One region of the Thalassotalea hakodatensis genome, then DNA from elsewhere that is predicted to be linked to it. Evidence: predicted binding sites of a transcription regulator. Region 1 holds the regulator's gene; the other holds the start of a gene.
What was found. Region 1 encodes FliA, which starts transcription of late flagellar genes. Its sites were predicted from a motif close to CTAAAGNTNNNNNNNNNNNNGCCGATA; they were not measured.

Region 1 (4,217 bases):
TGCTAGAACTTGCCGAGCTAGCAGAAGGGGCAGTACTTTGTGCAGGTGGCGCACTGGGTGAGCCTCCCCCATGTAATTCATCTAATAAGCGTTCAAACTCATCTTCAGACATTTCGTCTGATGAAGCATCATTGCTTGATGTGTCTGTTGATACGACCTGTGTTGGCATTTCAGGTGTTGCGGCAACTGGTTCTGCGCCTTCGGGAGAGCTTAGACGATGTAATTCTGCTAATAATGCTGGGTCGGCAGGAATCAGTTCTTCACGGGCTTGCACCAAGGCAAACATATCATTAATCGTATCTAACCCTTGCAGAATAACATCCATAAGTTCAGGTGTTACACTTCGTTGACCATTACGCAAAATATCAAAGATATTCTCAGCGCCATGACACACATCTACAAGTTCAGTTAATGATAAGAAACCCGCACCGCCTTTTACCGTGTGAAAGCCACGAAAAATAGCGTTTAATAGATCTGCGTTATCTGGATCGTTTTCTAGTTCAACAAGTTGCTCAGATAAGCTTTCAAGTATTTCACCTGCTTCGATTAGAAAATCTTGAAGAATTTCTTCATCTGCTTCGTATGACATCCAGCAACTCCTATTAGAATCCTAAACTTGATAAAAGATCATCAACATCGTCTTGATCAGCAACTACGTCATCTCGATTATCTTTATTAACAATTGGGCCTTCAACGAGGTTTTCGCCAACCGATGGCTTACCCGTGCCCTGCATACTTTCACTTGTGACACCAAAAGCCGTCAACATATTAATTAAGCTATCTTCTACTTCTCTAACCAGATCAATCACTTTTCGAATCACTTGTCCGGTTAAGTCTTGGAAATCTTGCGCCATTAATACATCAGTCATTAAACCATGCATACGCTCAGTTTCACGTTCTGAAGTTTTCAGTAACACGTCAATATCATGACATAAAGATTTAAACTCACCGACATCTAAATTATTATGCATCAGTTTATTCCACAGCGGTTTAACTGTGCTAATTTGGTGTTGAATGGTATTAACAACAGGAAAGATAGATTCAACCGCATCCATCGTTTTGTTGGCTGCATCTTCTGTACGACTGATCACATAATTTAATCGTTCTTTTGCATCAGGAATATCTGCTGTCGCTAAATCATTCAATCGCGAATCTAACTGAAAATTCATCAATGAGTCATGAAGTTGACGGGTTAACTTACCAATCTCGGCAAATAACTCGGAATTAATCGGGTTTTGAATTTCGGCAATTAATTCATCTGCTTTATCTTGTTGATCGGTTTCTAAATATTCAACCAACATTTTTGCCTGTTCCAATGAAACATGGACACCGTTATTTATACTCATGCAACGTCCTTACGTGGCAACTCGTTATTATCCTAAACGCTCAAAAATTTTATCAAGCTTAGTTTTTAACGTTGCTGCAGTAAAAGGCTTCACAATATAACCGTTAACACCCGCTTGCGCAGCCATCACGATTTGTTCTTTCTTCGCTTCAGCTGTTACCATTAAAACAGGTATATGCGACAAACTTGCATCTGCTCGTATCGCTTTGAGTAAATCGATACCTTGCATCCCTGGCATATTCCAATCAGTAACGACAAAATCAAAATCACCTTCTTTAAGCATAGGTAAAGCTGTACTGCCGTCATCTGCTTCTTGAATATTAGTGAACCCTAAATCACGTAGTAAGTTTTTTACGATGCGTCTCATTGTTGAAAAGTCGTCAACAACAAGTACTTTCATATTTTTATCCAAGGCACCCTCCAGGGACTTAATTCTAAATGCTTATAAATATATTGTACTTAACTTTGCCAAGATTGCATACGGGCTTTTAATCGATGTAATGCTTGGCTATGAATCTGGCTAACTCTCGACTCACTAACATCGAGCACTTGACCAATTTCGCGTAAATTCAATTCTTCGTCGTAATACAGAGACAGTACTAAAGCTTCTCGCTCTGGTAAAGTAGTAATGCACTCTGCCAATGACTTTTTAAACACTACATGTTCTATATTTTGATATGGATCAGTATTGTTTTTATCTTCAAAGCTTGAAACAGCATCTTCATTGACACCTAAATCTTCAATACCGATGATTTTGCCGCCATTTACTTCGTTAAGAATATGATGGTACTCATTCAGCGAAATATCAAGTTTTTCAGCCACTTCAATATCAGAAACATCTCTGCCTAGCTCTGCTTCCAAGTTTTTTATGGCTTCGCTGACCATTCTGCTGTTTTTATGTACTGATCTGGGGGTCCAATCACCACGACGTATCTCATCGAGCATTGCGCCACGAATACGTATACCCGCGAAGGTTTCAAAGCTAGCCCCTTTGGTGTTATCAAAGTTATTTGCCGCTTCCAATAGACCAATCATGCCCGATTGAATAAGATCATCAACTATCACACTAGCAGGCAGACGAGCGAGTAGATGATAAGCGATACGCTTTACTAAACTGCTATGCTGCTCGAGCAATGCCGTTTTATCAATTTGCGAACCGTATGCACTGGCTTTACCCAAAATTGCTTACCTTCGAATTAGTTTTCAATTAACTGTTCAATAAAAAACTCTAAGTGCCCCGAAGCATGGTTTGGCACTGGCCACTTAGTTATTTTTTGAGCTAACGCTCTAAATGCTCTGGCTGCTGGAGAATCAGGAAAAGCTTCTACAATAGCTTGTTGCTTCCTAACTGCATTACGAATGTTTTCATCAAAAGGAATGACACCGACTAACTCAAGCGCAACATCTAAAAAACGCTCAGAAACTTTTGAAAGCTTACCAAATAACTGCTGCCCTTCTTTCGGACTTCTTACCATATTAGCAACGACTTTAAACTTAAATACTTCATGGTCACGGCTGAGTAATTTCATTAACGCATAACAGTCGGTGATTGAGGTTGGCTCATCACAAACAACCAATAACACGTCTTGAGCCGCGCGAGCAAAACTCAATACCATATCTGAAATACCTGCTGCGGTATCAACTATGAGCACATCAAATTGCGTTTGCATATCGCTAAAAGCACGAATTAATCCAGCATGTTCAGATGGCGTAAGATCAACCATTGACTGAGTACCAGAAGTTGCGGGAATGATTTTAATTCCTGCAGGGCCTTCAATAATAATATCGTCGAGTTCACACTCGCCTGACATAACATGTGATAAATTACGTTTTACACGTAAACCAAGCATTACATCAACATTGGCTAAGCCTAAATCAGCATCGAGTACTAGTACTCTTTTTCCAAGTTGAGCTAAGGCAATAGACGTATTAAGCGAGACATTGGTTTTACCCACTCCCCCTTTACCACCAGAAACTGCTATGACTTTAATTTGATTTTGCTGTTGCATTTTTCTTAAGCCACTTGCCTGATCAATCATTTACATCACTCTAATTAAACATCAAAAATAATTTACATGCCAACTGCCATAGAAGCAGAGGTAGGGCGCCACGAGTTGTGACCATTCAATTTTGTTGCAAGCCTATCTGCAAGCGTAACTAACTTTTCAGCATTTGCAACTTTAATATCTTCTGGAACTCTTTGTCCATCAGTAAGATACCCTATTGCGAGGCCATTTTGTATAGATGTTGCAATTATTTCACCAACGCTCAAACTTTCATCTAGCTTTGTATAAATACACCCCGCCAACGGTACTTTTTTGAAGCGTTCAACGTTTTCTTGCATAACACGTTGTTGGGTATTGGCTGACAATACTAAGTAATTTCGAATTCTAACACGAGAATTCGCAATCAGGGTAGTAAGGTGATCGTTTAATCTCATATCACGCTGCCCCATACCTGCGGTATCAATGAGCACTAATTTTTTATCTGAGAACTGTTGTAATAGCGTATCAAGTGCCGCGCCATCTTTGGCAAGCTTAACCTGACAACCAATGATGCGTCCATAAGTAGTTAGTTGTTCGAAGCCTGCAATTCGGTAACTGTCTGTAGAAATCATGGCGACTTTATCGGCACCATGAATTTGAGCAAAACGTGCAGCTAATTTTGCGACGGTCGTTGTTTTCCCTACACCCGTTGGCCCTACTAGCGATACCACACCACCACGGTGAATAATTTCATTATTTGTTGTATATAATTGACTCGCTAACAATTGCTTAGCTTGTAGCCATGAATCTTCCTCATTTTCAACATTGGGTAAATAGCTTGCGATCTGGTCAGCAACATTTTCAGTAATCCCCATTGCCATTAAACG
Region 2 (4,217 bases), 1.1 Mb from region 1:
CTTGTTATTGTCAATGACCTTAGCTTTTAGTGCCGTTACTGCCGGTGTTTCTATGGCCATGGGCTTGTCTCATATGGCTGGCTTAGTCATGACATTAGTTGCATTCGGTTTACTGTTTGTTGTTAATAAACAAGCTGACAAAGCAAGCGGTATCTTTTGGATATTTGCTTTTACAGGTTTAATGGGTGCCTCTTTAGGCCCTATCCTTAACTACTACCTGTCAATGGCAAATGGCGGTAGCATGATAATGCAAGCACTTGGTGGTACAGCCCTTATCTTCTTTGCTTTGTCTGGTTATGCATTAACAAGTAAGAAAGACTTCTCATTCATGGGCGGCTTCTTAATGGTTGGCCTACTTGTTGTTATTGTTGCAGCTATTGCAAATATCTTCTTTGCAATTCCTGCATTGTCATTAGCATTAAGTGCAGCCATTATTATGATAATGTCTGGTTTGATTTTATTTGATACCAGTAGAATTATTCACGGTGGCGAAACTAACTATATTCGTGCAACCGTAGGTTTATACCTTAATATATACAATATTTTCACTAGCCTATTACATTTATTAGGTGCATTTGGCGGCGACGATTAAATTTGTCTGAAAATTTGTTTATAATAAAAAGCCTCATTTAACGAGGCTTTTTTTATGAGGTTAATGTGAAAAAAATTGCGGTTATAATTACTACTCCACCAACAAGTCATTTAACTAAAACTGCATTGCAGTTTGTCAAAGATGCTGAAGAACAGTATAACGTGATAGGTGTATTTTTTTATCAATCTGGAGTGCTTAATGCTGCTCGCAATATCGACATTGCCAGTGATGAAGTTAATATAGCCGTTAGCTGGAGTACATTTGCTCAAGAAAGTAAAATTCCCATGCATTTATGTAGTACCGCCGCTGAGCGTTTTGGTTTAACCTGTTACCTTCAAAATGGCCAACCTGCAAAAGATACCCTACAAGATGGCTTCCAACCTTCTGGGCTCGGTGAATTAGTTTCGTTAATGAATAACGCTGATAAAGTAGTGCAATTATGACAAATAAAACATTAGCAATCCTTAACCAAACTGCACCATTTAGCCACTCTTCGGCAAAAGATTCGTTAGATATTGCATTGATTATGGGAAGTTATGAACAACCTACTTGTTTATATTTTCATGGAGATGGTGTTTGGCAGTTAGTTGATGGCACTCAACCCGAGATACTTGGCATTAAGAATTTTTTAAAAACGTTTGAGGCGTTTTCTTTTTACGATATCGAACACATTTATGTCTGCAAACAAAGTTTAGTACAGCGTGGATTAAAAGCGGTAAAAAGCTTAGCGGGTATAACACTATTAGATGAAGCAGAGTTTGCCGCGTCTTTAAAACAACACCACTTTATTTTGAATTTTTAATCTTATGTCGACATTACATTTAATTAGAGGATCTGCGTTAAATAACAATTTTGATCATTATCAATCACTCGTTAGTGTAGATGATGACGTTATTTTAATGGATGATGGCTGTTACAACGTTAATATCCTATGGTTAGTCACTCTTCCTACCAAGCGTATTTTCGTGGTGACAGAGCACATGCAAGCAAGAGGATTAACCGCACCAGAAGGCGTGATGGAAATAACCGCTAAACAACTACCAAAACAACTATTTAAGCATACAAACAATATTACCTGGAATTAGCAATGACAATTGAATTCAACGGCAAAGCAATTGATTTAGATAAACAAGGGTATTTATTAAATGTGCATGATTGGAATGAGAATATCGCGAGTCAATTAGCAATAAAAGATGGTGTTACTTTGTCTGAAAACCATTGGGAAGTCATACGTTTTGTACGTGAGTTTTACCTAACATACAACACATCACCAGCAATTCGTGCATTAACCAAAGCAATGAAGATTGAGTTTGGTGAAGAGAAAGCAAATAGTCGATATCTGTATCGGTTATTCCCGGATGGGCCAGCAAAACAAGCAACAAAGTATGCAGGCTTACCTAAACCTGCACGCTGTATTTAACGTAGAACGTTTATCATTTAAGCTTTAACATTGATATTATGGCCGCTATTTCCTACTGGTGTTTGCGTGTTGATGACGCTCGATTCAATTAATTTTAACGCCATTTGTCCTTCTAACGCTTGTTGATCATTTGCTTTCTTAGCCACAATAACGCCACCGCCTTTAGTGGTATTTTGTTGAACAGCATCAACCGTGTTTGAAATTGTTATTGACATAAAACCTCTCTTCTAACGACTACGTTTACTAACCATTTCTTTATCGACTGTAACTCAATTTTCTTGATTAAAAAAGGCGCAATTAAGCGCCTTTTTTAAAATCTATGACTATCAACTATTTACTCGGTAATGTAGGAACGTTGATCCCTGCCATTTCGTGCATTACACGAACAACCTGGCAGCTATAACCAAACTCATTATCATACCAAACATATAAAACTGCTCGGTCATCTTCAACAATCGTTGCTTGTGAATCAACCACACCAGCATAACGAGAGCCCACGAGATCAGTCGAAACAATTTCAGTTGAAGCGGTATAATCTACTTGGTTTTGTAGATCAGAATTTAAAGAAATATTACGTAAATAATCATTTAACTCTTCAGTTGTTGTTGTTTCTTTTAAATTTAGGTTCATTATCGCCATTGAAACATTTGGCGTAGGCACACGAATCGCATTACCTGTTAATAAACCTTTTAATTCTGGTAAAGCTTTAGCAACTGCTTTTGCTGCGCCCGTAGACGTGATCACCATGTTCAACGGCGCACTTCGGCCACGACGAGGTGATTTATGATAGTTATCGATTAAGTTTTGGTCATTAGTATAAGAGTGTACTGTTTCAACATGGCCATTTTTAATACCGAAACGATCATTTAGTGCTTTTAAAACAGGAGTTATTGCATTGGTTGTACAACTTGCTGCTGAAATAATTTTATCTTCCGCCAAGATCATATCTTGGTTTACACCGTAAACGATATTTTTGATATCACCTTTTGCAGGGGCTGTTAATAATACTTTTGAGGTACCCTTTGATTGCAAGTGTTGGCCAAGACCTTCTTCGTCACTCCAAATACCCGTGTTATCAACGACTAAAGCATTATTAATTCCATATTTAGTGTAGTCAATTTCAGCAGGTGATTTCGCATAAATCACTTGTATAAAAGCACCATTTGCCTTTATTACATTATGCTCTTCATCGATAGTAATACTGCCGTTGAATGCACCATGTACAGAATCACGGCGTAATAGACTTGCACGCTTTGCTAAATCACCATCTTTACCCGGACGAATAACAATAGCACGTAAACGTAGTTTAGAGCTTGGCCCCGTACGTTCTATTAATAAACGAGCAAGTAAACGACCAATACGGCCAAACCCGTAAAGTACAACATCACGTGGCTCTTCTTCTTGTACGTTTTTACAAATCTGAGTTAATTCTTTTTCAAGAAATTGTTCAATTGATACACCATTGGCCTCACCTTTAAATAAATACCGGTAAGCAAGTTTACCAACATCGATGCGGGCCGGTGCTAAAGACATTTTTGTTAATGCTTCTATAAAAGGAAAGCTTTCACGCAATCTAAGTTTGCTTTCTTCATGTAACGCTACCGACTTATGCGCTTTGATAATATCAATAGCAGAAGCATTTACCAAAGGACGACCATAAACGGTGATTTCTATACCTTTATTACGAAATAGCTGCCCTATAATAGGTTGCATGTTTTCCGCGAAAGTTTGGCGTTCTAGCCAACTTGTTTGATACTGTTCCTCTAAATGAGAAGTCATTGCTTAAACCTTTTTATTTCAGTCAATTGAACCACGTACTATTATTAATTATAGTGTTAATTAATAATAGTGAATTGCGGCGCGTATTGTAATCGAATATGAAAGTTTTCTCTATAGATTACATAATATTTGTCGCAACATAATGGATTTACCAATGATAATTCGTTACCTAGTTGTTTTTACAGCTTTTTTATATCTTTCCGCCTGTGATTCTGGCCCTAATTTTGCCACATTATGTAAAGAAAACCCTGAGATTTGTGAAGAGTTTACTGAAGATTCTTGGTGTAAACGTGAGCGAATTGCGGTAGGAGTCGCTAACGTGGAAGCAAAACTATCACCAAATAATGACTTACCAAAATTTAATCAACTAATTGCTTACGAAGGTTATGAGAAGTGTATTTCGCATGCAGCAAAAATTGAACATAT

Region 2: the regulator FliA is predicted to act here: its motif matches at 2,269-2,295, upstream of QUE72_RS09150 (cytoplasmic protein).

What each region holds. Positions count from the first base shown of each region.
Region 1 covers NZ_AP027365.1:966,269-970,485, reverse strand. The annotation lists gene QUE72_RS04180 (chemotaxis protein CheA) at 1-589, opposite strand, end outside; gene QUE72_RS04175 (protein phosphatase CheZ) at 603-1,346, opposite strand; gene cheY (chemotaxis response regulator CheY) at 1,374-1,757, opposite strand; gene QUE72_RS04165 (RNA polymerase sigma factor FliA) at 1,805-2,527, opposite strand; gene QUE72_RS04160 (MinD/ParA family protein) at 2,542-3,384, opposite strand; gene flhF (flagellar biosynthesis protein FlhF) at 3,417-4,217, opposite strand, start outside.
Region 2 covers NZ_AP027365.1:2,111,296-2,115,512, reverse strand. The annotation lists gene QUE72_RS09175 (Bax inhibitor-1/YccA family protein) at 1-592, shown strand, start outside; gene tusD (sulfurtransferase complex subunit TusD) at 658-1,035, shown strand; gene tusC (sulfurtransferase complex subunit TusC) at 1,032-1,394, shown strand; gene QUE72_RS09160 (hypothetical protein) at 1,399-1,677, shown strand; gene QUE72_RS09155 (TusE/DsrC/DsvC family sulfur relay protein) at 1,680-2,012, shown strand; gene QUE72_RS09150 (cytoplasmic protein) at 2,030-2,227, opposite strand; gene QUE72_RS09145 (glyceraldehyde-3-phosphate dehydrogenase) at 2,343-3,791, opposite strand; gene QUE72_RS09140 (DUF2989 domain-containing protein) at 3,946-4,217, shown strand, end outside.